Regions from separate parts of the Methylorubrum sp. POS3 genome, predicted to be linked through region 2. Evidence: riboswitches for the same ligand, from Rfam matches in the RefSeq annotation. Region 2 holds a riboswitch; each other region holds the start of a gene.

Region 1 (9,650 bases), 630 kb from region 2:
GCCCGGCCGGGGGATCCCGCCTGGATCGCCGGACCGCGCGGTTCCTTCCTGGTGCCCTTCGACTTCGACTGGCATCTCCTCGTGGCCGACGAGACCGGCCTGCCGGCCCTGGCGCGCCGGCTCGAGGAGTTGCCGGCTATGAGCCGGGCGGTGGCGCTGATCGAGACCCACGACGGCGAGCCCTTCGTGGCGCTGGCGCATCCCGTCGGGGCCGAGATCGTCTGGGTGCGCCGCGGCGAAGGACACGGGGCGGCGATCGTCGCCGCCCTGCGCGGCCTGACCTTTCCGCCGGGCTATTGCTACGCCTGGATCGCCGCGGAATCCGCCGTCGCCAAGAGCCTGCGCACCGTGCTGATCGACGAGCGTGGCGCCGACCGTCGCTATGTGCGCGCTCACGGCTATTGGCGCCAAGGCGCCGCCGCTATCCACGACGACTTCGACATCTAATTTTATCGGCTCCAAATAAAGCCGAGCCCAAATGACTAAGAGCGTCTAACAGAACGGGCACGGATCGGCTGGGCGTGCGTTGGCTGGGGTGGCTCGTCGGCTTCTGCCCGACGATCTCTGGCTTGAGATGGCCCCGCTTCTGCCACCGCCCCGGCCACGTCCGAAGGGCGGACGGCGCCCGATTGAGAACCGGGCGGCGCTGACCGGGATCCTGTTCGTGCTGCGCTCAGGTCTGCCCTGGGAGATGCTGCCCGCCGAGATGAGCTACGGATCCATGCTTGGCTCAATCGCTTCCGCCGCCTGCCGATCCGCTACGAGCGCCGCGCCGACAGCGACGAGGCCTCCACTAGTCTCGCGGCAAGCCTCATCACCCTCAACCAGATCAGGCGGTTCTATTAGACGCTCTTACTTCCGAGGGCGCGCATCTGGAGCAGGCAAGCGCGCTTCATCTGCCGATGCTCGGCCGACTCGCGCGAATGGTCTTCGGGGCACTGAAGCATTGCCTCGGCCAGATGCTTGGCCGGAACGCGGCAGATCGGAGGCGAGATGCCGCCAGCCAGCATGGACTGCCGCATGGCGTCAGCCATCTGCCACGAGGTGCGGGCGCCGAAGGCCGTCGGACGGCGTGTGAAAAGATCGGTGAGCCGATAGCCGAGCGGCGCGATCAGGGTCTCGTCGATCATGCGCTGAGCCCTCCGGCGAGCGGAAAGAGCGCTGAGGCGGTGTCTTGGACTGTGCCGACTTTCGCGCCGGCTCCGACCTCAGTTTACTCTTTTCTGTCCGAACAGTCGGAGGTGCTAAGTAGCCATTTCCCTAGGGGAAATTGGCTGGGGCGCCAGGATTCGAACCTAGCATAACCTCAGCAGAACGCATCAGCTAAGTTATTGCAATTGCAGGCGCCTTAGCTTCGTGTGCACACGCAGTGGATACGATCCTGCGCTCACTGCCAAGGGCACCCTCTCGCCATCCACAGGCGGCTGCAAGGCATCGCCCTCTTGCTCACTCAGGTCGCTCTGAAGCATGTTGAAAGTCGACAAGGCGCCACAAGCTGACGTTCGTCCCCACGCCGCAGCAGGTCCGGTCGTCAACGGTGAGCGGACCTGCTGCGGCGGACGACGATGCTCGCTCGGCAATCGCTAGAAGCGGCCGGCGAGCGTCAGGCGCACGGCGGTGGGCTCGACTGGGTGGAAGTGCCGGTCGGCGACACCCTCCGCCAGCTCGCCGGGCAGGCGAGACTGGTAGAAGTAGGTGATCTGGTCGGCCCGGGCATTCGTCAGGTTCAGGATGTCCAGCGACAGGCTCATCCCGTTCTCGAAATTGTAGCCGACGCGGCCGTTCAGCAGGGCGGTGGGCCGCGAGCGCAGCGTGTTGTCCTCGACCAGCGGGCGCGGGCCGAAGTAGCGGAAGCGCAGGGAGCCGAACCAGCCCAGCCCCTCGCCGAAGGTCACGCCGGCCGACGCGATGGTGGTCGGCGCGTCCGGCACGCGGCTGCCGGACGGGTCACGGTCGGCGAACCGGGCGTTGGTGACGGTGAGGTCGCCCTCCAAATGCAGCCAGGGGGTGAGCGCGTAGCGGTTCGTCCACTCGATGCCGAGGCGCCGGGTCGGCCGGCTCGGCTCGGTGGTGCCGGTATCGCCCTGGAACAGGTTCTCGGAGGCGAAGTCGAGCCGGAACAGCGCGACCGCAGTCTCCAGCCTGGCAATCGAGCGGTTGCGTATGCCGACCTCGTAGCCGGTCGAGGGCACCAGGAAGGGCGAGCGGGCGACGTTGAAGAGCGGGCTCGCCGGATCGACCGTGGCCGTCACGCCGCGCACGTCGTTCGAGTGGAAGCCGCCGCCGTAGTTCAGGTAGAGTTCCGTCTCGGCCCAGGGCCCGAGCACGAGGCCGAGCTTCGGGTTGACGATGCCGTCGCGGGCGCGCCCTGAATTGGCCGGCGTGTCGGAGCGGACGTCGGCGTAGTAGGCGTCGGCGCGAAAGCCGACGCTGGTGCGCAGCCAGTCGGTCCAGCGCAGGCGGTTCTCGTAGTAGAAGGCCGCGCTCGCCTCCACGACCCGGTCGTCGAGCACCGTGGAGCGGAACTGGCGGTTCTGGGTGTTGAAGAGCCCGACGCGCATGGAATCGGTGCGGGTCTGCACCCCGATCTCGTTCTCCATCGGCAACCCGGCGAGGTCACCCTGGAAGACGTGGGCAACCTCGCCGCCACCGAGCACCCGGTCGTCGAGCTGGCGGAACTGGTCGCCGTTGACGGGGTCGTTCAGGAAGTAGGTGAAGTCGTTGAACAGGTTCATCCGGTAGCGGATGACGTAGGCATTCGCGCGCGTGATGCCGGTCTCGTCCGTCTGGCTCCAGCGACCCGAGAGCGAGAAGCGGCCGGTATCGCCGCCATCCGTCGGGTTGAGGCTGCCGTAGCGGCCGATGATCCTGTCCGCGACCGCGCGCTCCGGGATCTGGTTGGTGGCGTTCCACCTCGCCCAGTAGGCCATGCCGGTGACCGAGAACCCGTCGGTGGCGGTGCCCTGGCTGTAGCGGATGACGCCGTTGAGCTTCCTCAAGCGATCGGGCACATCCCAGGGCCCGTCATAGGTCTGCGCCTCGCCGGCCACCAGAAGGTTGCCGGCGCCGAGCGGCGCGGTGGCGATGGAGAGCGCGCGCTTGTAGCCGAAGGAGCCGATCGAGGTGAGCGCGACGTTCTGCGCGACCGTGTCGAGGTAGTCGATCCGCACCGAGCCGGCAGAGGCGAAGTCGCCGTCGCGCACGAAGTACGGCCCCTTGTGGAACTCCACCGCGCCGACGAGTTCGGGGATCAGGAAGTTGAGGTCGGCGTAGCCCTGGCCGTGGGCGTGGGTGCGCATGTTGACCGGCATGCCGTCCACGAACAGGGCGATGTCGGTGCCGTGGTCGAGGTTGAAGCCGCGCAGGAAGAACTGGTTGGCCTTGCCCTCGCCGGAGTGCTGCGTGACGATGAGGCCCGGCACCTCCTCCAGCACCTCGCCGGGCCGGGTGATCGGACGGCTGTTGAGCTGCGCGCCCGAGATAATCCCGCCACTTGCTGCATCGACCGGACGGAGCGCGCCGCCGATGCCTGACACCCCACCGACGTAGCCGGCGCTGGCCGAGGCCGGACCGGCAGCAGCGGCAGTCGGCACGGCCACGGCGCTCACCGAGATCTCCGATAGCGTGACCTCGTCCGCGCGAGCGGCCTGCGCGCCGGCACAGGTCGGGGCGATACAGAGGGCGGCGGCCAGGGCGCTCGCCGCGAGGCCGCGCGGGACTGGCGGAGGCTGATGGTCGGACATCGGGGCCTCGGGGCAACGGCAGTGGCACGTCACCGCGAACGAGGCCGATGAGGGCACGCCGCAAACCGCGCGCCATCACCAACACCTGCCGACACACCCCGTCCGGCACGCTCCGCGTGTGACCACGATGGACGGCAGGTCTCCTGGCTCGCGGGTCGCTGCCCTCTCACCGTCTTCCCGGGCGAGGCGGCCCAGTGACATGGTGGCGGAGGTCTCACCGCTTACAGTTGCGGGGGCAGCCGCGGCATCGAGGCAGACCTTCGGCCCGCAAACCCTCACCGCGTTCCCGTTTAATCCCCGAGGGGAACCGTCGCGGATACGGTTAGCATGCCGACCTAATCCGACGTCAACGGACCGGCTCGGTATATCCGCCGCCTGTGCCCGGGACGCGACACTGGTCGGCCGTGGCGGCGATCCTACGACGCGATGACCTCGACTGCGTCCCGCGGCAGCACGCGCCACCAAGCATCCGGTGCATGGAAGGCGTCGTATGCAAACCTGAGCACGGTCTCGGGCTGCCGGTGAGAGGGGTCGAGGACACCGCGCTGCTCGTTGCGGGTCCAGAGCACCTCCCAGGGTACGTCGAACACCTTCCACTCCACGGCGAGCCCGTACCGACCGACGACCTCAAGCTCACCCTCGAACACGGCACGAGTCAGGTGAGTGTCGGCCATCACGACGCTGAAGCCCTGGGCTAGGGCGGCGTCGAGAGCGGCTACCTTCACGGCATGAAGGAGCCGGCGGGCGTGCGTGTCCCACCCCTGGCGGCGAACCTCCCAGTAAACCTGTCGATCCGGCGGCCAGAGGGCTTGCCGGAGGTCGTCGAGGGTCAGGTGGACCCATCCATCCAGCGGGTCGAACCGACGTGCGTAGGTCGTCTTGCCCGCCCCGGGGCAGCCGATCAGCCCGACCACGCGCTGACGGCGAGGATCAGGCATGGTCGGGGACAGCCTCGTCCTCGTCGGCCTTAGGATCGGTCTCGACGACCTCACCCCGGAGGTACCGGGCTTGTACCTCGGCCACGCGGCGTGCCGCTTGAGCGTGACGGCTCGACACTGGGCTGTCCGGGCGATGCTCGCCACCCCGCTTAACCGCGAGCAGATCTGGATCGCCCCAACGGTCAAGCAGGACTTGAAAGGCTTCGTACCGGGCAGCGTCGAAGGCGATCCGCTGGCCCATCATGTCCTTGTAGGGGTGGGCTGGGTGCAGGCCGACGCACGGCACCCAGCCCGCCGGGATCGGCGTCGTCGCGGCGTGCGTGCGCCCGCTCCGCAGGAGTTTCGGCAGGACGTGGGTGTGCGGGCCCTCGGGGCTCGTGCCGCCCGGTCCCGGGATCGGGGCGTAGACTTCGACCCGACCGATCCGAGCGAGAAACACACGATGCGGGCTCATGGCGACGAGTTGCCGACCGATGGGGTTCGCGTGATCGAACAGGGGTTGTCCGACACCTAACCGGAGGCAGGCGATGGCCTCTGGGTCGCTCGTGCGCACGCAGGCGTCGACCGCGAGCAGGTCGAGTCCGAGGTCAAACAAGATGGCATCCCGGTCCTGTTCGCGAGCGGCATCTCGGTCCGGGCCGAGTTCGATCACCACGCCGCGCTGGCTCATGGCGCAGGCGCCTTCCGGTAGGCACAGGGCGACGGCGTGGTTCCAGCCGGACGCGACCGAGGTCTCGTAGGCCACCGGGCGCAGGTCAGGACGGGCGGTCAGGGCGATGGCGCCGCGCTCGGTCGCCATGCCCAGGCGCTCGTCCGGTAGCCCCATCACCGCCTCGTCCGGGTCGCGCATGAACTCAGCGATGGCTCCGAAGCTGCCAAGGCTCCAGGCGGTGCCGGGGTCGGCCAGGGCTTCGCGCAGCAGGTCCGTGACTGCCTCAGCGTTTGACGATGACGCCATCGCTTTCCTCCTTCGTGTCCCCGGAACGCGCCCAGGGCAGGATGTACCGGGTTCCGTCCGCGGCCTCGCCCCGCTCGGCCGTCACGCCGAACACGCGGGCCAGCAAGGCATCCGTTAGGGCTTCTTCGGGTGAGGCGTCCGCGATGAGGCGACCGTCGAACAGCACGACGATACGGTCGCAGAACCGGGCCGCGAGCGCGAGGTCGTGCAGGACGGCGACCACGCCGGCACCATCGCGCGACGCCGCGCGTAGCAGCGCCATGGCGTCGAGCTGATGGGCGGGGTCGAGGGCCGTGATCGGTTCGTCGGCGAGGAGCCACTCGGCCTCGACCGCGAGCGCCCGGGCGAGCAGCGCGCGCATGCGCTCGCCCGAGGACAGGGTCGGCTCGGTCCTGCCGGCAAGATGTCCGATATCGGTGCGTGCCATCGCACGCGCTACCGCGGCCTCATCGGCTTCCGAGAATCCCGCGAAGGTGCGCCTGTGGGGCAGCCGGCCGAGCGCCACGATCTGGCGCACCGTGATTGGCCAGCCGACGCCAGCGCCCTGGAAAAGGGCGGCGATGCGGCGGGCCCGTGCTTCGCGGCTCATGCCGGACAGCGCTTGGCCTTCCAGGGTGACCTGGCCCCGGCTCGGCGCGACCAACGCAGTCAGGACACGCAGGAGCGTGGTCTTGCCAGCGCCGTTCGGACCGACGAGCCCGACGAAGCGGCCGCGCTCCAGGGCGAGGTCGATGTCCTTGAGGATCGTCCGGCCATCCAGCGTCACTCGGACGTCGCTGAGGTCGAGGCTCATGCCCCCCTCCCGCGGTTCCGCAGGAGCAGCATGATCAGGAACGGCGCGCCCACCAGGGCGGTCACCACGCCAAGCTTGAGTTCCGGCCGGGTGGCGAGCAGGCGCACGCCGATGTCCGCCGCCAAGACCAGGACCGCGCCGGCGAGCCCGCTCGATAACAGGCCGGCGCTGGGGCGGGCCCCGACGAGCGGACGCATCAGGTGCGGCACGACGAGGCCGACGAAGCCGATGGCACCGGAGACCGCCACTCCGCTGCCGACGGCAAGCGCCGCGCCGGTGACGAGACGCAGCCGCACCGAGACGAGACCGACCCCAAGGCTCGCCGCGGTGTCCTCGCCAAGGGTCAGCGCATCGAGGGCGGAACCGATCGAAAGCATCAGGCCCCAGCCGATCACCATCAACGGCAGGCACAAGACGACGTGGTCCAGGCTGCGGTCGGCCAGAGAACCCATCAGCCAGAACACGATCTCCAGGGCCGCGTAGGGGTTCGGGGACAGGTTGAGCGCCAGCGCGGTCAGGGCGCTGGCGAGGCTCGACAGGCCGACGCCGGCCAGGATCAGCCCCAGCGTGCTGCTGCCGCGCGCTGCGAGTGCGTTGAGGAGCAACGCCGCCACGCCCGCGCCGGCGATGCCGCCGAGCGGCAGGGCGAGGCTTAAGGAAGCAGCGAGGCCACCATAGAAGACGAGCACGGCGCCGAGCGCCGCGGCCGAGGAGATGCCGAGGATGCCGGGATCGGCCAGCGGGTTGCGCAGGTAGCCCTGCATCGCCGCGCCGGTCAGGCCGAGACTGAACCCGACGAGCCCGCCCAGCAGTGCCCGCGGGACGCGCAACTCCCACAGCACCATGGCAGGCAGCGTGGTCCGGCCCGCGACGAGATCCGCGAACGCGGCCGGCACGTCGAAGGGCGCGTAGCCGATCGCGACCGAGGCAAGCGTCAAGGCGAGGGCGGCGAGGCCGAGGACAGCGATGACGACACGGCGGGCGCTCGGCGTGCCGAGGAGCCGCGCGGCAGGGCTGGCGATGGTCCGAACGGGCGCGTTCATGGCCAGGGCTCCCGCCCGTTCGCGGCGGCCGCGAGGCGCGCCACGACCTCGGCGACCTGGGGCCCCGGGCATGTCCAGAAGCGGTTCGGGATGGCGACCGTCCGATGCCCGCGCGCGAGCGCCCGGAAGACGGGATGGTGCAGGAGCGTGTCGGCGAGCGAGGGAAGGCCCGGCGCACCCTCGTCCACCACAATCAGGTCGGCGTTGGCGAGCGCTGCGGCTTCGAGCGGCACCTGTCCGAACCGGTCGCGTCCGATCTCGGCCGCCACGTTGACGAGGCCGGCTGCGCGGATGAGCGCGTCGCCGAGGCCGCCGGGCGCGACCGTGAAGGCGTTCGGGCGCATGACGAGGGCCCGCAAGGGACGGGTGGCCGGGGTGACGGAGGCGAGCCTGGCGTCGAGGTCAGCAACCAAAGCCTCGCCCCGCTCGGGGTGCCCGAGCGCTCCCGCCACCTGCCGGATCTGGGTGCGCACGCCGTCGAGATCGACCGGCACGCCGAGTTCGAGCACCGGCGAGCCGACGCGCTTGAGCATGCCGACCGTAGCGCGCGTGGTGAAGGCGCCGGCGATGACGAGGTCGGGTCGGAGCGCGACGACCTCCTCGGTGAGGCCGCGCGTCACCGGCAGTCCGGCAGCCTCGGTCGCGACCGTCGATCCTCGTGGATCGCGGGCGAGATAGGTGATCGCCAGCACCTGGTCGCGGTCGGCCAGCCGCAGGACGAGCTCGTCCGCGCACAGGTTCATCGAGACCACGCGCACGGGCGCCTCGGACGTGCCCGCGGCATGGGCCACGGGCACGGCGGCCAGGAGGGCCGAGAGAGCGAGGATAACCCGCGACGGCATCGTCACCTCAGAACGTGGTCAAGCGCACGCCGCCGTAGACGGCGAGGCCGGGCCCCAGGAACCCGGTCGGGTTCTGGTAGCGCTGGTCGAACAGGTTATCGATGCGCGCGAACAGCGTCGTCGTCTCCGACAAGACGTAGTTGGCCGAGAGGTTGACCAGCGTGAAGCCCGGGTTCTTCAGCCGCGTGATGGAGAAATCCCGATTCCCGTCGACGAAGGAGCCGATGGAGATCAGCGTGCCGGTGAGCGTCAGGTTCGGCAGCGGCGTCCAGATACCGGTGAGACTGACCTTATGGCGGGGGCGCCGGAGCAGCTCCTGGTTGGCGACCTCGTCCTTCGTCACCGTGTTCGTGTAGTCGACCCGGGCGCTGAGGCTGTCGGTGAGCTTGACCGAGACGAAGCTCTCCGCGCCGTAGGCCACCGCCCGGCCGACGTTCACGTTGGTCGAGTAGGTCGGGAAGTAGGCCGTCTGGATCAGGTTGCGGAAGTCGGTTTCGAAGTAGGTCGCACCAACCAGCACCCTCTCGCCGAGCGGCTGCTCGAAGCCACCATCGAACCCGAAGCTTTCCTCCGGCCGCAGGCTCGGGTTTCCGAAGAAGCGGAAGCCCGGATAGTCCTGGTAGAGCTGGCTCAGGGTCGGCGGCTTGAAGCCGGTGCCGACGCTGCCCTTCAAACGTGTCTCGGTGCCCGGAAGGATGTAGCTCGGCGCGACCCGAAAGGTGGTGGCGCCGCCGAACTGGTCGTTCGCGTCGTGGCGGATGTTGGCCACGAGGAAGGCGCGGTCGGTGATGGCAGACTGGAGTTCGGCGAAGCCGCCGGTGTTGCCGTTCGCGCGGTTCAGGCCGGTCGTCTCGATGCGCTCGTCCTCGCGTTGCGCCCCGAACAGCAGGAGGTTGCCTGGCGCGAGTTGCACGTCGCCGCGGTAGTCGAAGCGGGTGCGCTCGCCGAAATACGTGGTCGGCGTCGGCACCGAGAGCGGATCGAGGGGCCCGGCGAAGAGGCGGTCGAAGCTGGCGTAGTTGGCCCCGAACACGTTGTGGAAGCCCGGCACCGGCGTCCACTCGGCCTCGCCGCGCATGAGGAGCTGCTGCTGGTCGTTGAGGTTCCGGTACGGCAACGGCCGGTAGGGGAAGCCGCCGTCCGCCTGGTCGAGATAGGCGCTGTCGGAGAAGCGCAGCACGTAGTTCAGACGGAAGGTGTCGCTGAGCTGCGCGCCGAGCTTTGTTGAGACGGTCTTGGTGTCAGTGAAGGCGGTCCGGAGCGGCACGCCAACTGGCAGGAGCTCGAATGGTGTCACCGGCAGCGCGGCCTGGCGCAGGTGCTGGACGCTGAC
Region 2 (9,650 bases):
CAAGCGTCCGAAATCCGCCCGCGCGGGCGCCGCGCCCGCGACGACCGAACCGGAGGAGGCCGGCATCCCGCCCGACACGCCCCGCGCCCCGGACTGAGCGGAAGCCCGCTTCCGTCGCCCGCGGCACCGTCCCTGCTTGCCCGATCCCGCCCAGTCCCGACGCGAGTCCTGCCCATGTCCGCCCGCCTCCCCCGAAGCGCCTACGCCGCGATGTTCGGGCCCACCACCGGCGACCGCATCCGCCTCGCCGATACGAGCCTGGAGATCGAGGTCGAGCGCGACCTCACCACCTACGGCGAGGAGGTGAAGTTCGGCGGCGGCAAGGTGATCCGCGACGGCATGGGCCAGAGCCAGGTGACGAACGCCGCGGGCGCCGTCGACACCGTCATCACCAACGCGGTCGTGCTCGACCATTGGGGCATCGTGAAATGCGATGTCGGCCTGAAGGGCGGGCGCATCCTGCGCCTCGGCAAGGCCGGCAATCCAGACATCCAGCCGGGCGTCGACATCGTGATCGGCCCCGGCACGGAAGTGATCGCGGGCGAGGGCAAGATCCTGACGGCGGGCGGCTTCGACAGCCATATCCACTACATCTGCCCGCAGCAGATCGAGGAGGCGCTCTGCTCCGGCGTCACGACGATGCTCGGCGGCGGCACCGGGCCGGCCCACGGCACGCTGGCTACCACCTGCACGCCGGGCCCGTGGCACATCGCCCGGATGATCGAGGCCGCCGACGCCTTCCCGATGAACCTCGCCTTCGCCGGCAAGGGCAACGCCTCCCGCCCCGATGCGCTGGAGGAGATGGTGCGGGCGGGCGCCTGCGCGCTCAAGCTCCACGAGGATTGGGGCACCACGCCCCAGGCCATCGACACCTGCCTCACGGTGGCGGATGCCCACGACGTGCAGGTGATGATCCACTCCGACACCCTCAACGAGGGCGGCTTCGTCGAGGACACCATCGCGGCCTTCAAGGGCCGCACCATCCATGCCTTCCACACGGAAGGGGCGGGGGGCGGCCACGCCCCGGACATCATGAAGGTGGCGGGCCTGCCGAACGTGCTCCCGTCCTCGACGAATCCGACGCGCCCCTACACCAAGAACACCATCGACGAGCATCTCGACATGCTGATGGTGTGCCATCACCTCGATCCGTCGATCCCCGAGGATCTCGCCTTCGCCGAGAGCCGCATCCGCCGCGAGACCATCGCGGCGGAGGATATCCTGCACGACATCGGCGCGCTCTCGATGATGTCCTCCGACAGTCAGGCGATGGGCCGGGTCGGCGAGGTCGTGATCCGCACGTGGCAGACCGCTGACAAGATGAAGCGCCAGCGCGGGAGCCTGCCCGGCGACGCATCCGGCAACGACAACCTGCGCGCCCGCCGCTACGTGGCGAAATACACGATCAACCCGGCCATCGCCCACGGCGTCTCGCGCCATATCGGCTCGGTGGAGCCCGGAAAACTCGCCGACCTCGTCCTGTGGACGCCCGCCTTCTTCGGCGTGAAGCCCGATCTCGTGCTGAAGGGCGGCATGATCGCCACCGCCCCGATGGGCGACCCCAACGCCTCGATCCCGACGCCCCAGCCGGTGCATTACCGCCCGATGTTCGGCGCCTACGGCCGGGCACCGTTCGCCACGGCACTCACCTTCGTGTCGAGGGCCGCGATCGAGGACGGACTCGCCGCCCGGCTCAGGATCGGCAAGGAGCTGGTCGCCATCGAGAACGTGCGGGGCGGCATCTCGAAGAAGAGCATGATCCTCAACGACGCCACTCCGACCATCGAGATCGACCCCGAGACCTACGACGTGCGCGCCGACGGCGAATTGCTGGTCTGCGAGCCGGCCGAGGTGGTGCCGATGGCCCAGCGCTACTTTTTGTTTTGAAGAGCGGCGCGCCGTGTCCCGGCTCTCACCACTTAAACCTCTCCATCCTGAGGTGCCGCGTGAGCCGCCTCGAAGGAGGACTCCAGCGGATCGCGCGATCCCTGGAGCCCTCCTTCGAGGCTTCGCTTCGCTCCGCACCTCGGGATGAAGGCGCGTGGGGACCGAGGGTCGGCGACTCGGCTGTCGCATCGACCGCAGCCTGCGATAGGATGGCGACGGGATGACCCGGAGGCCCGCGATGACGAAGGCCGCGCTGAAGCCGCCACCGGCGGCCGATCTGTACGACACGGATTTCTATGCCTGGACCCAGGCGCAGGCCGAATTGCTGCGCCAAGGCCGCTTCGACGCGCTCGACCTCGGCCATTTGATCGAGGAGGTGGCGAGCGTGGGGGCGAGCGAGAAGCGCGAGATCAAGAATCGTCTTGCGGTGCTGATCGGGCATCTCCTGAAATGGATGGTCCAGCCGGGCGCCCGGTCGAGCAGTTGGACCGGCACGATCACCGAGCAGCGGCTGCAGGTACACGACGTCTTGGAGATGAGCCCGAGCCTGCGGCGCTATCCGGCGGAGGTGTTCGCGCGGGCCTACCACTCGGGCCGCGTGCTCGCCGCCAAGGACACCGGCTTCGATTTTGCCCTGTTTCCCGAGCAGCCACCCTTCACCGTCGAGCAAGCACTCAATCTGGACTTCCTGCCCGCCGAGCCCGGTCGCCTCACCCCATGATCCGCGCCACTCGCGTCATCCGCCGCGACGCCCTCGCGAGCGGCGAGATCGTCGATCGCGTCGTGCTCGATCACGGCGAGCGGCATCGCCGCCGCATCGCCATGCGCGGGGTCGGCGGCACCGCCTTCCTGCTCGATCTGGCCCAGGCGACCGTCCTGGACGACGGGGACGCGCTCGTCCTCGACGATGGCCGCCTCGTCTGGGTCGAGGCGGCCCCCGAGAAGCTGCTGGAAGTCCGGGCGCCCTCCGACCATGCCCTCAAGCGCCTGATCTGGCATATCGGCAACCGGCATATCCCCGCCGAGATCGGCGCCGAGGCGGTCTGGATCGCCCAGGACCACGTGCTGGCCGAGATGGTGCGGGGATTGGGCGGCAGCGCCGAACCGGTCGAGCGCCCGTTCCGGCCCGAGGGCGGCGCCTATCAGGGCGGCCACGGTCATCCGCACGATCACGGGCACGGTCATCCCCACGATCACGCGCATCCGCCGCACCGGCATGATTGAGGCGCTGCGATTGATGGCGTGGCTGTCGCCCGCCTATCCGGTGGGCGGCTTCGCCTATTCCCACGGCCTCGAATGGGCGGTGGAGACCGGCGACGTCGCCGACGAGGCGAGCTTCTCGGACTGGCTCGGCGCCGTGCTGGAGCGGGGCTCCGGGCGCAACGACCTGATCCTGGCGGCGCACGCGCATCGCGCCGCAGGCAACGGCGCCGCCCTCGGCGCCATCAACGATCTCGCCTTGGCGATGGCGCCCTCGCGCGAGCTTCACTTGGAGACCAGCCAGCAGGGCCGCAGCTTCCTCGACGCGACGCTCGCGGCCTGGCCCTGCCCGGCCCTCGATGCCGTCGCGACAGCCCTGCCCGGGCCGGTGGCGCTGCCGGTGGCCGTCGGCGCGGCCTCGGGCGCCCACGGCATGGGGCGCGGGGCGATGCTCGCCGCCTACGGCCTCGCCTTCGTCCAGGCCATCGTCTCGGCGGGCCTGCGCGTCGCGCCGATCGGGCAGGGGGCCGGCACCCGCATCGTCGCCTCCCTCGCTCCCCGGGTGGCGGCGCTCGCCGAGGCGGTCGAGCCGCTCGGCCTCGACGCGCTGGGCTCGGCCACGCTCAGGGTCGATCTCGGCTCGTTCCGGCACGAGACCCAGTATTCGAGGATCTTCCGATCATGAGGACGCCATGGCATCTGTGAACGGTCCGCTCCGCGTCGGCATCGGCGGCCCCGTCGGCTCCGGCAAGACGGCGCTGATGGAGCAATTGTGCAAGCGGCTGCGCGACACCTACGACATCTGCGCCATCACCAACGACATCTACACCAAGGAGGATGCCCGCCTCCTGACCGTGGCCGGGGCCCTGCCCGAGGAGCGGATCATGGGCGTCGAGACGGGGGGATGCCCCCACACGGCGATCCGCGAGGATGCCTCGATCAACCTCGCGGCGGTGGCCGAGATGCGCCGCCGCTTCCCCGCCCTCGACGTGGTGCTGATCGAGTCCGGCGGCGACAATCTCGCCGCGACCTTCTCGCCGGAACTCGCCGACATCACCCTCTACGTCATCGACGTGGCGGGCGGCGAGAAGATCCCGCGCAAGGGCGGGCCCGGCATCACCCGCTCGGACCTCCTCGTCGTCAACAAGACCGATCTCGCCCCCCTGGTCGGCGCGGATCTTGCCGTGATGGAGTCCGATACCCGCCGCATGCGGGGAGAGCGGCCCTACGTGTTCTCGTCCCTGCGCGAGGGGCACGGGGCCGACGCCATCGCCCGCTTCGTCATCGAAGCAGGGGGGCTCGCCCAATGACGTCTGACATCGTGACGCTGTCCACGATGCATTTCCGGAGGACCCGTATGATCTCTCGTTCGATGGCGCTCGCGACGGCGCTCCTGCTGGTGCCCGGCGCGGCCCTCGCCCATCCGGGCCACGGCGAGGCGGCGGGCTTGGCCGCAGGCTTCGCCCACCCGATCCACGGCACCGACCACATCCTCGCGATGGTCGCGGTGGGGATCATCGCCGGCCTCGTCGGCGGGCGGGCGCTCTGGCTGCTGCCGGCTTCCTTCCTCGGCATGATGACGATCGGCGCAGCCCTCGCCATGGCCGGCCTGGATCTGCCCTTCGTCGAGCCGGCCATCCTCGCATCGGTTGCCGCCTTCGCCGTGATGGCGGCCTGCGCCCGCCTGATCCCACTGGCCGCTCTGGCCGGCCTCGTCGGTGCCTTCGCGGTGTTCCACGGCGCGGCGCACGGGGCCGAGATGCCCGAGACCGCCTCGGGCCTCTCCTACGGGCTCGGCTTCCTCGCCGCGACCGTCGGCCTCCACGCGGCGGGCCTCGTTGCCGGCCTCATGCTGACGCGGTGGCTGCCGCGATCCGGTGGTGCCCTGCGCCAGGGTGCGTGACGACCGGACGACGCGCCGCCGCCCTGCGGCGAGCCAAGGGGCGGCGGGCGCATCGGCCCGAACGGGGGACCCGGCTTCCGGGGACAGCCGCTGCGGCGCATGGGCCGACCGAACCGTCCCGGATCCGGTCGCCGCGTGGGGCCGCGATCGGGCCGCCATCTCGGGTCGGCCGGGTGTCGCCGTTCGGGCACGGGCGTATTGATTCGCCCTTCGCCCCCGGACCGCGCGTTGACGGCGGAGGCGGCCGCCGTGCTAACCGTGGTGGCGACGGTTCCCCTCGGGGATCAAAAGGGAACGCGGTGAGGGCCTTCGGCCCGAGGCCGTGGCTGCCCCCGCAACTGTGAGCGGCGAGCCTTCCGCCACCATGTCACTGGATGGGCCTCATCCGGGAAGACGGTGAGAGGGCAGCGACCCGCGAGCCAGGAGACCTGCCGTCAGTCGTGGTCACACGCGAGGCGTGTCGGGCGGGGTGCACCGATGGGTTGCCGGGGACGGCACCGATCCTGCTTTAGGGTCGGGCAAGTCCGCGGCCTCGTTCGCGGTGACGTGCCACTGCCGTTGCCCGAGGCTGTTTCGCCCGTGTCCCCTGCTCATCCCTCGACGGTCCTCCGTCTGGCGGCGCTCGCCGCCGCGCTCGCCGCTCCCCCGCTTCCCGCCACGGCCCAGGAGTCGGTCACCCTGGAGGAACTCTCCGTCGGGGGCGAAGCTCCGCGGCCACCCGCCGCCTTCTCGGCCAGCGCCGGCGCTGTCGGCGGTGTGACCGGCATCGGCGGCGCACTTCAGCCGGTGGCATCGGCGAGCGGCGGGATCGTCTCCGGTGCGCAGATCAATGCGAGGCCCGTCACCCGTCCCGGCGAGGTGCTGGAAGCGGTGCCGGGGCTGATCGTCACCCAGCATTCGGGGGAGGGGAAGGCCAACCAGTTCTTCCTGCGCGGGTTCAACCTCGACCACGGCACCGACATCGCGCTCTTCGTCGACGGCATGCCGGTCAACATGCGCACCCATGCCCACGGCCAGGGCTATGCCGACCTCAACTTCCTGATCCCCGAACTCGTCGGCGCGGTGGAGTTCCACAAGGGCCCCTACTTCGTGCGCGACGGCGACTTCGCCTCCGCCGGCTCGGTGCGGATCGATTACCTCGACGCGGTCGCGAAGAACGTGGCGCTGACCTCGATCGGATCGTTCGGCTACAAGCGCGCGCTCACCATCGCCTCCGCCCCCCTCGGCGCGGGCACGCTGCTCGTGGCGGGTGAGGCGCAGACCTATGACGGCCCCTGGGACGTGCCGGATCGCCTGAAGAAGCTCAACGGCGTCGTCCGCTACAGCCAGGGCACGGCGCTCGACGGCCTCGCCGTCACCGGCATGGCCTATTGGGCGAAGTGGAACGCCACCAACCAGATCCCGGAGCGTGCGGTCGCCGAGGGAATCATCGGCCGCTTCGGCACCCTCGACCCGTCCGACGGCGGCGATACCGGCCGCTTCTCCCTCTCGGGCCGCTGGAGCCACACGGGCGAGGCCGGGCTCAGCCGGGCCAATGCCTATCTCATCCGCTACCGGATGAATCTCTGGAACAACTTCACCTACTTCCTCAACGATCCCGTCAACGGCGACCAGTTCCGCCAACTCGACGACCGGGTGCTGGGCGGGGCCGAGGCCAGCCACGTCTTCTCCGGGGACCTGTTCGGACGGCCGATGGAGAACGAGATCGGCGTCCAGACCCGCACCGACGCGATGCGGGTCGGCCTGTTCAACACCGTGAACCGGCAGTTCCGCTCGAGCGTGCGCGACGACCGCGTGCTGGAGACGAGCGCGGCCTTCTACGCCGAGAACCGGGTGCGCTGGACGGATTGGCTGCGCACCAGCGTCGGCTTCCGCGCCGACGGCTACTGGGCCGATGTCCGCTCCGAACTGCCCGCCAATTCCGGCCAAGCCCGCGACGCCATCGTGACGCCGAAGCTCGGCCTCGTGCTCGGGCCCTGGGCCGAGACCGAACTCTACCTGAATTACGGCGGCGGCTTCCACTCGAACGACGTGCGCGGCGTCACCGCGACCGTGGATCCGTCGAGCCCGCTCTTCGACGTGGCGCGCTCCCCCTTCCTCGTTCCCTCGACCGGCTACGAGATCGGCCTGCGCAACCGCTCCATCAGGGGCCTGGAGACCGCCCTGGCGCTGTTCCGCCTCGACTTCGCCTCGGAGAACCTCTTCGTCGGCGATGCCGGCACCACCGAGCCGAGCCGCTCGACCCGCCGCTTCGGCCTCGAATGGACCAACCGCTACGCCCTCACGCCCTGGCTCCAGCTGGAGGGCGACCTGACGGTGACGAATGCCCGCTTCGCCGATCGCGATCCGGCGGGCGGACGCGTTCCCGACGCGCCGACCACCATCGCCTCGGCCGGCATCGCCTTCGGCGACGGGGCCGGCTGGTTCGGATCCCTGCGCTTCCGCTATTTCGGTCCGCGCCCCCTCATCGAAGACAATTCGGTGCGCTCGCGGGCGACCGCCCTGCTCAACGGCCGGATCGGCTACGCCTTCGAGAACGGCGTCAGCCTCTCCCTCGACGTCCTCAACCTGACGAACGCGAAGGCCGACCAGATCACCTACTACTACGAGTCGCGGGTCGTCCCTCAGGGCGAGGCGCGGGCCGATCGCCACTTCCACCCGGTCGAGCCGACCGCCGTTCGGCTGACGCTCGCGGGCCGGTTCTGACGCGAGGTTCGGCGCATCCTCGGATCGACCCCGCTGACCGACGGTGCGCGCTTCGCAGAAATAGAATGATAATTCTATTTACCCTCCGAAACCGACTAGCTGTCCATCATTTAAGAACTATATGCCCGGACCTCGTCACAGGAGGCCGCCGTGAGGAAGCCGGAGAAGCCAGGCACGAAGGACAGCAAGACGCAGGAGGGCGGGGCGCTCGGCAATATCGACGAGCAGACGGGCGATCCCGGCAAGGGCACGTCGGGGGCGACGATGCGGCCGGAGGACAATCCCGACCCGTCGAAGGACCCGAAGCCCGAGACGCCCGGCGACGCGGACAAGCCCGGCTAGAGCCTCGGCCCGAAAGGTGGGGACCGGCTTTCGGAAAAGGCCGATGCGGCACAACAGCCGAGTGCATCGGCCCGAAAGGTGGGGACCGGCTCTCGGACTCTGCGGCGCCTATTCCGCCGCCCGGAGGGGCGTCTCGTCGCCCCCGAGCCAGACGGCGAGGTCCGCCCGCGCCCGGTCGGTGAGCGCCCGCTTCTTCAGCGCCGCCTTCTCGGGACCGCGCAGGCGCCGGCCCGTCTCGTTGCGCGGCATGCGATCCAGCGGCGGGAACAGGCCGAAATTCACGTTCATCGGCTGGAACGAGCGCGGCGCGTTGGCCTCCGCCTCGATTCCCGCCTCGATGTGGCCGCCGGTGATATGGGCGATCAGCGCGCCGAGCGCGGTGGTCGGGGGCAGGGGGGCGAGGCTCTCCCCCCGCGTCTCGGCGAGGGCGTAGCGGCCCGCCATCAGCCCGACGGCGGCGCTCTCGACATACCCCTCGCAGCCGGTGATCTGACCGGCGAAGCGCAGGCCGGGCCGGGCACGCAGCCGCAGGGTCGCGTCGAGGAGGCGCGGGGAATCGAGGTAGGTGTTGCGGTGCAGGCCGCCGAGGCGGGCGAACTCGGCGTTCTCCAGCCCCGGGATCGTGCGGAAGATGCGCACCTGCTCGGCATGGCGCAGCTTCGTCTGGAAGCCCACCATGTTGAACAGGGTGCCGAGTGCGTTGTCCTGGCGCAGCTGAACGATGGCGCAGGGCTTCACCGTCGGATCGTGCGGATTGGTGAGCCCGACCGGCTTCATCGGACCGTGGCGCAGGGTCTCGGGGCCGCGCTCGGCCATCACCTCGATCGGCAGGCAGCCGTCGAAATAGGGAGTCGTGGCCTCCCATTCCTTGAACGAGGTTTTTTCGCCCGCGATCAGCGCGGCGATGAAGGCATCGTACTGCGCCCGGTCCATCGGGCAATTGAGGTAATCGGCCCCCGTCCCGCCCGGTCCCGCCTTGTCGTAGCGCGACTGGAACCACGCCTTGCTCATATCGATCGAGTCGCGGTGGATGATCGGGGCGATCGCGTCGAAGAAGGCGAGGGATTCCTTACCGGTCAGCGCGGCCACGGCCTCGGCGAGCGCCGGGGAGGTGAGGGGGCCGGTGGCCAGGATGGTCGAGCCCCATTCCTCGGGGGGAAGGCCGGCGACCTCCTCGCGCACGATCCGGACGTTGGGATGCGCCTCGAGCGCGGCGGTGACCGCCTGCGAGAAGCCGTCGCGGTCGACGGCGAGGGCCCCGCCCGCGGGCACTTGGTGGGCATCGGCCGCGCGCATGATCAGCGAGCCCATGCGCCGCATCTCCTGATGCAGCAGGCCGACGGCGTTGCCGTTGGCGTCGTCCGAGCGGAACGAGTTCGAGCAGACGAGTTCGGCGAGCCCGTCGCTCTGGTGGGCTTCGGTGGCGCGGTGAGGCCGCATCTCGTGCAGCACGACGTGCCCGCCGCCCTGCACAATCTGCCACGCGGCCTCGGAGCCGGCCAAGCCGCCGCCGACGATATGGATCGGATCGGTCATCCCGCCGGGATAGAGCCCCCGGCGCCCGCGATCAATGCGACGCGCGCCACCGGCGGGATTTCGCGACGCGGCGGGA
Region 3 (9,650 bases), 2.4 Mb from region 2:
GGACGAGGCCGTTGCCGAGCATTCCCGTCACGAGCACCGCACGCGGGCACGGTCGGTGCGCGACTCTCTCGGTCACCCGAGCGAGACGCGCCGTCAGCGCTTCGGCGAGCCTTGCCCCACGTTCCGGCTCGCCCGAAGCCGCGCCGACCAAGCGAACATTGCCGATCACTTCGGCGAGGCTCTGGCTGGTCAGAACGAGAATCGGCACCCCGAGCCGTTCCATCGGGGCGACGAGCTGATGCGCCGCCTGCCGGGCGGGCGTGACCAGCACGAGGTCGGGCTGCTGAGACACTACCGCATCCACGGAAAAGCCGAGGCGTCCCCCCACGATCGGCTTACCGATCACCTCCGGCGGCTCACGCGTGTAGGCATCGATGCCGACGATGCGCTCGGAAAGCCCGAGCGCCGCGACGAGTTCGGTGTTCGAGGAGAAGATCGTCACGATGCGCCGGGGCGGCCCTGGTAGGACCACCGTCCGACCGAGGGCATCGGTCAGACGGATCGGGTCCGCGCAAGCGGGATGCGCCGCGACCAGCAGAGTCGCGAGCCCGAGGATCGCGGCGCGCATTCAGAAGCGGGCCTGCAGGCCGATCTGCACGTCCCGGCCCGGCGCCGAGGTGCCGCCGCTGCCATTGTAGAAGCGCAGGTCGGCCAGGGTCGGCTGCTGCCCGGCAATGGCGATGAAGAGCGGGTGGTAATTCACATCGAAGAGATTGCGGACCTGCGCGAACAGCTTCACCCCTGGCATCAGATCGACCTCGCCGCGGAGGTTCACGAGGACAAACGGATCCTTGCGCCAGATGTATTCGCGGTACGGCTCGGCCGCCGGCACGCGCAGGTTCTCCTCGGTGTTGTACCAGACCGGACCGTTGAGCACGCCCTGCACCTGGATCGTCCATGGATAGGGAATGTCGACTTGGCCGAAGCGGGTGCCGAGGGCGAGCTGATACTGGTAGACGCGCTCGACCCGATGCGTGTTGGCCGTCGCTACCTTCAGTGTGCCCTCGTCCTTCATGTCAAAATTGTAATTGCCGTTGACCGAAGCGCGCCAACGCCAAGTGCCGGCCTCCCAGCCGAACATCCGCACCATGTCCGTGTCATACTGGACCTCGATGCCGCGGATCACGACGTCACCGGAATTGTTGACGTAGTCGGAGGTGTTGCTGTTGGCGCCCCGGGAACGGGTGATGATCCGGTCCGAGATGATGTTCTGGAACAGGGCGACGTCGACGCGTGAGACCGCGTTCGTCAGCGTCGTCCCGATCTCGATCTGCTCGCTCGTTTCGGGGCGAATGTTCGGGTTGCCGAAAATGCGGCCGCCCCCGAGGGTGTTGTAATCGGCGGCGATTTCCGTCGCGGTCGGAGCCCGGAAGCCCGAGGACGCCCCGATGCGGAAGGCGGCCCAATCGGACGCCTTGAAGGTCGCGCCGGCCGAATAGGTGGTCGCCTCGTAGGGACGCGAGCCGGTGATCTGGCCGGTCAGATACGGCGTCGTGTCGAAGCTCGTGGTGCCGTAGGTCTGGCGCACGCCCGCGCGCAAGGTCACCCGGTCGTCGAACAGGCGCTGGGTGTCCTCGACATAGAGGCCGTGAAACTGATCGGTCTGATTGTTGTCCTGCGGCGAGACCTGGGCGAGCGTGTTGCCCGGAACGCCCTGGCGGAAGCGATCGGAACGCAGGCGGCTCGTTTCCCAATCCCAGCCGAGCAGCAGATCGTTGCCGGCGAACAGGCTGGCGCGTGGCTGGAGACGCGTGCCGAGGATGTCGAGGTTGCGCGTGTTGAAATCCGCGCGGGTTACCCGCACCGGCTGCCCCGAACTGCCCCGCTGGACCGGCGAAGCCCATTTGAACCGATCTTCGTCGGTGACGCTGTAGAACTGGGCGAACAGGCTCGCGCGCCCGTCATCGGTCCGGCCGGTATAGCTCGCATCGAACGAGCCGTTGATGCGGTTGTCCCGGCTGTAGAGATTGCCGCCGGAACCGCGGAAGCCGGCATCGTAGATGCCATCCGTCCTGAGCGAGAAGTCGAGCCGCTGATTCGGATCAATCTGGAAACCGAGCGCCCCGGTGATGCCCATCCGGTTCCATTGGGTGTTGGCCATGCGGTCGCCCGAGCCCGCGACGTAATCGTCGCGTCGTCCCCCCGAGATCCCGAGATAATAGTCAAACGGTCCGACGACCCCGCCGGTCTGGGCGCGCCCCTGCGCCAAGCCCCAGACGCCGCCGATGCCCTCGACCAGAGTGCCCGGCGCGCTCCGCCCCGTCTTGAGAATGATGTTGATGACGCCGCCGATGTTCTGGCTGCCATAGATCACCGAGGAGGGCCCGCGCACGATCTCGATGCGCTCGACATCGGCGACCGAGAGCTTGGACAGATTCGCGGTGCCGGCGCGGCGCCCGTTCATCAGCACCAGAACTTGGCTGCGGAAATCCTTGCCCTGCCCATCGGTGGCGCCGCCGCGAATGTTGATCGAGGTCTGGCCCGGCGTCCATTCCGAGAAGAAGCCGACGGCGTTCTCGGCCAGAAGATCGGTGACCGACCGCGCCGTCGAATTCTCGATCACCGTGCGATCAATGATTTGAACGGTGCCGGCGATCTCGGAGCGCGGCTCCGGGCGCCCGGTGGCGGTGACCACGAGTTCGTCGAGGCTGATCGCGGGATTCTCCTGGGCATAGGCCGATGACAGCAGCACGCAGCCGCTGGTCAGCGCGAGCGCGAGGAGACGAAGACGGCACGACATTACGAAGCTTTCCTCCAGACGAGCAGGGCAGAGGTGCGGGGAACGGAGAGGCGATGCCCGCCGGGCACGGGTTCGGCCTGGGCGGCGAGATGCGCGCGGAGATCGCCGCGGCGGACATCGCCCGGTGCCCAGCCGAGACGATCGGCGAGGAAGGCGGCGGTCCGCTCCAGGTCGGGAACGACGGCGCTGAAGGTCCAATGCGCTTGCGCGACGATGGCCGGCTGATCCTGCGCCGTCAGGCTGCGACGAACCAGATCGACGCCCGGCGTCTCGTCCTCTCCGTGCCAAGCGCGGGGAAGGCAGCCCGCGAGACACAGGCCGCGCGGACCGTGCTGGGCCGGAACCACCCAGACGATGCTGCCGCGTGACCAGACGCGGCACTGACGGAGAAAGGCTTGGGCCTCCGTGAGGGGGGCCGCGATATTGGCGGCCAGCACCGTGTCGGCGCATCCCGGTGGCAGATCGGCCTGCTGCCAGCCGAGCGGCAAAACGTACGGCGACGGGATGAGGGCATGCAGGCGCCGTTGCATCCCCGCCGCCGGCTCGATTGCGGTCCAGGTGCCATGCGGATCGCGCACGGCCCGACCGAGTTGCCCACCCCCGGCCCCGATATCGAGCAGGTCGCCGATCTGCGGCACTGCCGCGCGCACAAGCGGAGCGACGCGACCGACGTAATCGGAGGTGTCGATGCCCGCCGCGTAGAGTTCGAGGGGATCGACCGCCCTCGTCTCCGGCGGTGCAACGCCGGACAATCCGGCATCATCGCCCATCAGTTTCATCGGTCCTTCCCCAAACCTTGTCGGGGGACCAATGGGCGCAGGACGGCATCGCTCTGCCGCGACGCGCGTTCATGCGGCCCGTTGGGACACCCCGCCCACGAGACTTCGTATGGTCAGGGCAGGTCTCCTGGCCCACGGGTCACAGCCAACCGTCTGGCCTTCCCGGTGATCGTCCACCAGTGACGCAGATCGACGGATGGCTCGCCGCTCACAGTTGCGGGGGCAGCTTCGGTGCAGGCGCCTCACCGAATTCCCTCTTAGCTCTCCAGACATGCCGGCGAGAACCTTTACCGTGCTCAGGAGCCAGACGGTGCGAGGCTTGTCAACTGTTGAGGACCTGCTTCTGAAAAATTACTAAAGCTTCTGACTTTAGTAAGCGCCGAACTTATATTGAATTTATTATGGTGTTTCGTCGGATTATGTTGGAATATCTCGCATTTGATCGATCGACGTTTGGCGGATCGCGGTCAGGATCCGCGCAGCCCTATAAATATGGTCAAGAAACAACGCTGCTAAGCCTGCAGTTGAGGCTCCCTCCAGAGATCGAGGGCTCGCTTGAAATCTGGTGATTGCTCATAGGGACATGTAACAATATAACGTTTCATAAATGTCAAGCGCGATAGGGGTGTGGTCACATTTTCGTTTTTATGTGCACGACACGCAGTGACGCTGCAAAAATCTGGGCAAATCGCGGGATTGCAGGACAGCTAATTGAAGTACGTGCTCGACGAAGGCAATGCTTAAAAACAAAGAGCCGATGTGCATTTTGTTGCTCTATAGAAATGAGGTAACAAATATGAAATCAAAACTATGCCGCTTTTTGGGGCTAGAGGGTGGTATATAACGACTTGGGGCCTGTCGGTGGCGGTGTTCTGTGCTGAATAGCTCGCGCACTGTCCTTATTGCCCAGCGCAAATTCGATATATGCGCAGGCAGCCAAGGCCGCGACCGCAGCCAGACCGGCCAGGGAGTGATATCCGATGGCCAGGCGAACGTACGCCGACTCCACCAAGGCCCTCCACATGGTCGTCGGTCACGGCTTTCGCCTCGAAGACGATGGCAGACGATAGGGACAGGCCCGGAGTTCAGGCATCCAACGTCGAACAGGCGAGGGGAGGGCGCGTCGCCCCTTGCCTCAGACCCGTCCCGCCGCTACTCGTGACAAAGGTATCTGTCGCCGCTTCTCTAGCCCAATCCTTGGCCGATGATTGGCGCACGCGAAAGGTGCCGACAGATATGACAATGGGCCTGTAGCTCAATGGTTAGAGCCGACCGCTCATAACGGTCTGGTTGCAGGTTCGAGTCCTGCCGGGCCCACCATATTTCTCGAGATGGGCTTCAACAAGAAGCGCTTGAGCAATCTCAGCCTAATCAACCGTGCACCCACGATTGCAGCAAGAGCTACATATCTAGCTGAGATTTCGATCATACAATCGCCAGTGGTTAAGCGGAATCAATAAGGTGGCGATTGGGTGGTATTGAATATCGGTGAAGAGGCGGATTTCGAGAAATTTTGCTTTAGCTCGATAACTTGGTGCAGCCTGTCAGATCCGATATCCAATACAATGATTTTGACAGTACAGTACGGCGGTGGATAGGGGAAATACCAGCATCCGTTTCGGTTTCCGGCTGCTGGCACCGCGCTTTTCATTCTTCATCGAATCTGTGGTCTAATGCCGCCCAATCATTGCGGCCGCCCCCGGACGCGCTCTTGCCGAGAGACTGCGCGTCCTCGCTGACGCTGAAGCGGTATGGTCCATCCATCCCGGCGCGCGATGATGGCTCCGCTCCGACCGCCGCACAGCAGCGGCGAGAGGGTGCCATGGACGGCTTCCTCATACCCAATCCGGTCGATCCCTTCGGAATGGCGGATTTGAGTTTCGCTCGGTTGCCGCGCTGGCTCGCCTCGCCGCTCCAACCGAGCGGAAGCCCTATCAGATGTCGCGTACCGGCGCTTCAGGGTGATCGCGGAGGCGCTGACGCGCCACCACCCGTCCGCGTGGCTGGTTTCTTCCACGGCACGTACCGCGTGATGCCGAGCGTCAGCTCAATGCGCGGGAACGGCCACCACAGCGTGAAGGGAACGACGCGCTCGATCCGCAACTCCCTCGGCTGCTTCGTCACGCGGTGATAGTGGAGCATCGCGGCCTGCGACGGACCATGGCCCTGATCGATGATGCGTCGATGCTTGGCCCACATCAACTCGATTATGAGCGTGCCGGGTCGGTGAACAATCGTGTAGCCGCCGACCCGCAGAGCGTCCGTCCCCCAGCCTCCCTCCTTCCTGACCGTTCGCTCGGAACCATCCGTCACGTTGCCGTGGCCGGATGCGTAACCCTCGACGCCGCGCGATCTGTCCGTTCCCGTGTAGCTCCAGCGGAACGGGATACCGGGCTTTGTCAGCGGTACGCCCGCGATGAGCATGGCGGCATCGGCTTCATCGAACGTGTCGGCCTCACCCAGCAAGCGTTCCAAGGCGGCATTGAGCGCGAAACGATCGATCATGGGCGTCTCGTGGGCGAGGGAACGTGATCGGCAGGGGGTTGAAAGCGGACGGTGTTTGATTGGCCTCGAAGATCCGTCTCGGGCACTTCACCCCGCCTTTCCGACGAGGCCGCCGATGCCGGCGGTCACGGCCATGGCGAGCGCACCCCAGAAAGCCACGCGCGCCGTGGCTCTCAAAACCGGCGCTCCGCCGGCTCTGGCGCCCAGGGCGCCGAGGACAGCCAGGAAGATCAGCGATGCCGCGGAGACGGTGTAGAGCGTGATGGCAGGCGGCGAGACAACGGCGACGAGCAGCGGAAGAGCGGCACCGGCCGAGAAGGTTGCGGCGGATGTGAGGGCGGCCTGGACCGGACGTGCCGCGGTGATTTCGGACAGGCCGAGTTCGTCGCGTGCATGGGCGCCGAGCGCGTCCTTGGCCATGAGCTGTTCGGCCACCCGGCGCGCAAGGTCGGCGTTCAATCCCCGTTCGACGTAGATGCGGGCCAGTTCTTCCTGCTCGGCCGCCGGGTCGGTCGCCAATTCGCGCCGCTCCCGTTCGAGATCGGCCTGTTCGGTATCGGCCTGGGAGCTGACGGACACGTATTCGCCCGCCGCCATCGACATCGCTCCGGCGACGAGACCGGCACATCCGGCAATCAAGACCTCGCCGGAGCCGGCAGCGGATGCCGCGACGCCGACGATCAAGCTCGCCGTCGAGACGAGGCCGTCATTGGCTCCCAGCACGGCGGCGCGCAGCCAGCCGACCCGGTCGATCAGATGCTGTTCCGCATGAATGGCACGCATGATCGCAAAACCCTGACGGTGGGTCCGATGCGGACACCGCTTCCCGGAAATGAGAATGACGGTAGATCGCCTGCACCCTCAAACCCTCGATAAGTCCAATCGATGTCGATGTCGCGGACCAAATTTGAGGGCTGGAGACAATCGAACAAGTCTTAATTCTTATCTATAATAAGTAAGCATTGCTCAGCCAGCTTCCAGCGCTCGATTGTCGACCGTCACAGGCTCTCCGACGCCGCCGGCAAACGCGGAGGCGCTTCCTGTGTGCGGGGCGTCCCGGCATCGTGGCAGACGATGGTGAAGCGGGCGCCGCCTTCGGTGGATGTGCCGACTTCGATTCCGAAGCCGTGCAACTGGGTGATGGCGGCGACGAGCCCGAGACCCAGGCCGTGGCCGGGCGTCAGACGGGCCCTCTCGGCGCGATAGAAACGCCGAAACACGCGCTCCCGCTCGCCAGCGGAAATGCCGGGACCGGAATCCGCCACCGAAACGACCGGCCCCGTACCTGAGACGACCAGTTCGATGCGGACGCGACCTCCCTCCGGCGTGAACTTCACCGCATTCTCGACGAGGTTCGAGAGCGCCTCGAACAGCAGATCGCGATCTCCGTGAATAGGTTTCACCGCTGGAGCGATGGCGAGCTTGAGGACGACCCTCTTGTCCTCGGCGAATGGTTCGAAAAACTCGAAGACTTCCTGGACCAATTGCGGAAGCTCGACCGGGGCGAAGCCGGCGAAACGACGTTTGTGCTCGATTTCGCCGATGCGGAGCACCGCGGTGACCATCGTCAGCGTCTGGTCGATCCAGGCCAGGCCCTGATCGATCGCGTCGCGAAATTCGGCGACGCTGACCGCTCCATCCCGGGTCCGTTCCAAGCGCGCGCGCAGCCGCGTCAGCGGCGTTCGAAGGTCGTGGGCGATGGCGTCGCCGACGCTGCTCACCTCGCCGAGAAGGCGCTCGATCTCGTCGAGCATGCGGTTGACGTTGCCGGCCAGCCGATCGAATTCGTCGCCCCGTTCGCCGATCGGCAACCGCTGCCGGAGATCGCCCTGCATCACCCGGTCCAAGGCAATCTGCGTCGCTCCGAGTCGGCGTCGGGCGCGGTCCGCGAGGATCAGCCCGCCTAGACTGGACACGATCAGCGTCGGCAGCAGGCCGAGGCCGAGGGCGCGCAGGCTCGTCGCCCGCACCCGGTCGATCTCGTCGGTGTCATGGGCGATCACGACGATGCGTCCATCCGACAAGGCGAGGGCGGTCGCCCAGACTTCGTCGTCGATCACGCGTTCTCCGAGATCGACCCGTGCCCGAACACGGTAGGCGTCCCCATCCGGCGTCAGATTCATCGGCAGGACCGGAAGATTGCCCGAGATCCGCTGCCCCTTCGCCGTGAACAATCCTCCGGCATGCCGGGCGTGGAGGTCCATCGCGATCCAGGCATCGACCCGCCCCGCGGCGGCATCGGGATCGGCCGCGGTAGCGCGGACTTCGAGCCGGAGCGTCTCGGCCAGTTCCTCGCGCAGGAAGCTCGCGGTCTGCCAGTAGACGAAGCCGAAGGTGGCGAGCGCCAGCAGGACGGACCAGAGCGCGATACCGCCGGCCCAGCGGGCACGTGTGGAGCGGAGGAGACTAGTCATCGGGCATGAGCGCGAAGCCGATGCCGCGCACGCTGTGGAGCACCGTGGTCTCGCCCTCGGATTCCAGCTTCCGCCGCAGACGGCCGACGTGAACGTCGATGAGGTTGGACTTCGGCGTGAACCGGTAGTTCCAGACCTCTTCGAACAGAAGCGCGCGGGTCACCACCTGGCCCGGGCGGCGCATCAAGTATTCGAGGAGCTTGAGTTCACGCGGCAGCAGATCGAGCGCGCGGGTTCCGCGACGGCCCGTACCGGCAATTAGATCGATTTCGAGATCACCCACCCGCAGCAGCGTCGCTCGGGTGTCGGCGGGACGACGCAGAATGGCTTCGAGGCGGGCAGCGAGTTCCGCCAGCACGAAGGGCTTCGCAAGGTAATCGTCCCCGCCGGCCCGCAATCCGCGGATGCGCTCGTCGACCGTGCCGAGGGCGCTCAGCACCAGGGCCGGCACGCGATGTCCCTCGCTGCGCAGATCCTGCAAGAGACTGAGACCGTCGCGTTCGGGCAGCATTCGGTCGAGGATGAGCGCGTCGAACGGCTCGGCCCGTGCGCGGGCGGCGCCTTCCAGCCCCGTATTCGCCCAGACAAGGCCGTGGCCGCGTTGGGTCAGGTCACCGAGGATCGCATCGGCCGTCTCGGCATCGTCTTCGATCAATAAGAGTTTGGCCACGGTCTCCACCGCCTTCGCCGGATCAAAACTGCTTGTCGCAAATCGACGCGACTGTCTGCGGCTACAGCCGATCATGAACCCGAATTTAATGGCGCCGCCGGGTGGAGCGCTTAGGTCCTCGGCCATGTCAACGAAGTGGGGCAGGTGCGGTCGTGCTTTTGACCGTGGAGAATGTCGCGCGGGCTACTTTGGCGAGCGACCCGCGCCCTGACGACTCGAACCGAGCGGAGACTGATCCGCATCCCCGCCCACCCGGCCGCAGACCGGGCGGCGCGCGTCCGGAACGCGCCGTGGTCGCGCTTCTTGCTGGGCTCGTCGTCTGTGGTCTCGGCTGGATGTATCGCGCGCCGATCATGGCTCGGCTCGGACCGACCGCATGGGAAGCGAGCCGGCCCGTCGCGGAGGATCCCGCCGAGGCCGCTTCCGACCCGAATGTCGTGACCCTCGACCGTGCCGGGCAGGCGCGGATCGGGCTCGCCTTCGGCGAGGCGAGGATCCGGCCGATCATTCTCCCGGTGCGCGCGCCCGGCACCGTCGCCTTC

Evidence for each region. A riboswitch is a leader RNA that binds a small molecule or an ion and turns the genes downstream of it on or off. The one in region 2 is predicted to bind cobalamin.
Region 1: linked by a shared signal. The riboswitch ahead of OWC43_RS12630 (TonB-dependent receptor) and the one ahead of OWC43_RS15440 (TonB-dependent receptor) in region 2 are both predicted to bind cobalamin.
Region 3: linked by a shared signal. The riboswitch ahead of OWC43_RS04370 (hypothetical protein) and the one ahead of OWC43_RS15440 (TonB-dependent receptor) in region 2 are both predicted to bind cobalamin.

The regions. Positions count from the first base shown of each region.
Region 1 is NZ_JAPRBT010000001.1:2,702,327-2,711,976, forward strand. Features, by position in the region: gene OWC43_RS12615 (siderophore-interacting protein) at 1-447, shown strand, start outside; partial or broken gene OWC43_RS12620 (transposase) at 536-718, shown strand; gene OWC43_RS12625 (hypothetical protein) at 843-1,130, opposite strand; gene OWC43_RS12630 (TonB-dependent receptor) at 1,584-3,743, opposite strand; cobalamin riboswitch at 3,859-4,070, opposite strand; gene OWC43_RS12635 (AAA family ATPase) at 4,160-4,681, opposite strand; gene OWC43_RS12640 (DUF6925 family protein) at 4,674-5,639, opposite strand; gene OWC43_RS12645 (ABC transporter ATP-binding protein) at 5,617-6,432, opposite strand; gene OWC43_RS12650 (iron ABC transporter permease) at 6,429-7,475, opposite strand; gene OWC43_RS12655 (ABC transporter substrate-binding protein) at 7,472-8,317, opposite strand; gene OWC43_RS12660 (TonB-dependent receptor plug domain-containing protein) at 8,325-9,650, opposite strand, start outside.
Region 2 is NZ_JAPRBT010000001.1:3,327,388-3,337,037, forward strand. Features, by position in the region: gene OWC43_RS15405 (DUF1003 domain-containing protein) at 1-97, shown strand, start outside; gene ureC (urease subunit alpha) at 175-1,887, shown strand; gene OWC43_RS15415 (DUF29 domain-containing protein) at 2,126-2,608, shown strand; gene OWC43_RS15420 (urease accessory protein UreE) at 2,605-3,111, shown strand; gene OWC43_RS15425 (urease accessory protein UreF) at 3,104-3,772, shown strand; gene ureG (urease accessory protein UreG) at 3,780-4,397, shown strand; gene OWC43_RS15435 (HupE/UreJ family protein) at 4,445-4,990, shown strand; cobalamin riboswitch at 5,242-5,441, shown strand; gene OWC43_RS15440 (TonB-dependent receptor) at 5,468-7,696, shown strand; gene OWC43_RS15445 (hypothetical protein) at 7,847-8,038, shown strand; gene trmFO (methylenetetrahydrofolate--tRNA-(uracil(54)-C(5))-methyltransferase (FADH(2)-oxidizing) TrmFO) at 8,147-9,574, opposite strand.
Region 3 is NZ_JAPRBT010000001.1:917,477-927,126, forward strand. Features, by position in the region: gene OWC43_RS04360 (ABC transporter substrate-binding protein) at 1-568, opposite strand, end outside; gene OWC43_RS04365 (TonB-dependent receptor) at 569-2,740, opposite strand; gene OWC43_RS04370 (hypothetical protein) at 2,740-3,510, opposite strand; cobalamin riboswitch at 3,619-3,823, opposite strand; tRNA gene OWC43_RS04375 (tRNA-Ile) at 4,764-4,839, shown strand; gene OWC43_RS04380 (hypothetical protein) at 5,476-6,024, opposite strand; gene OWC43_RS04385 (VIT family protein) at 6,112-6,807, opposite strand; gene OWC43_RS04390 (sensor histidine kinase) at 7,023-8,438, opposite strand; gene OWC43_RS04395 (response regulator transcription factor) at 8,431-9,108, opposite strand; gene OWC43_RS04400 (efflux RND transporter periplasmic adaptor subunit) at 9,399-9,650, shown strand, end outside.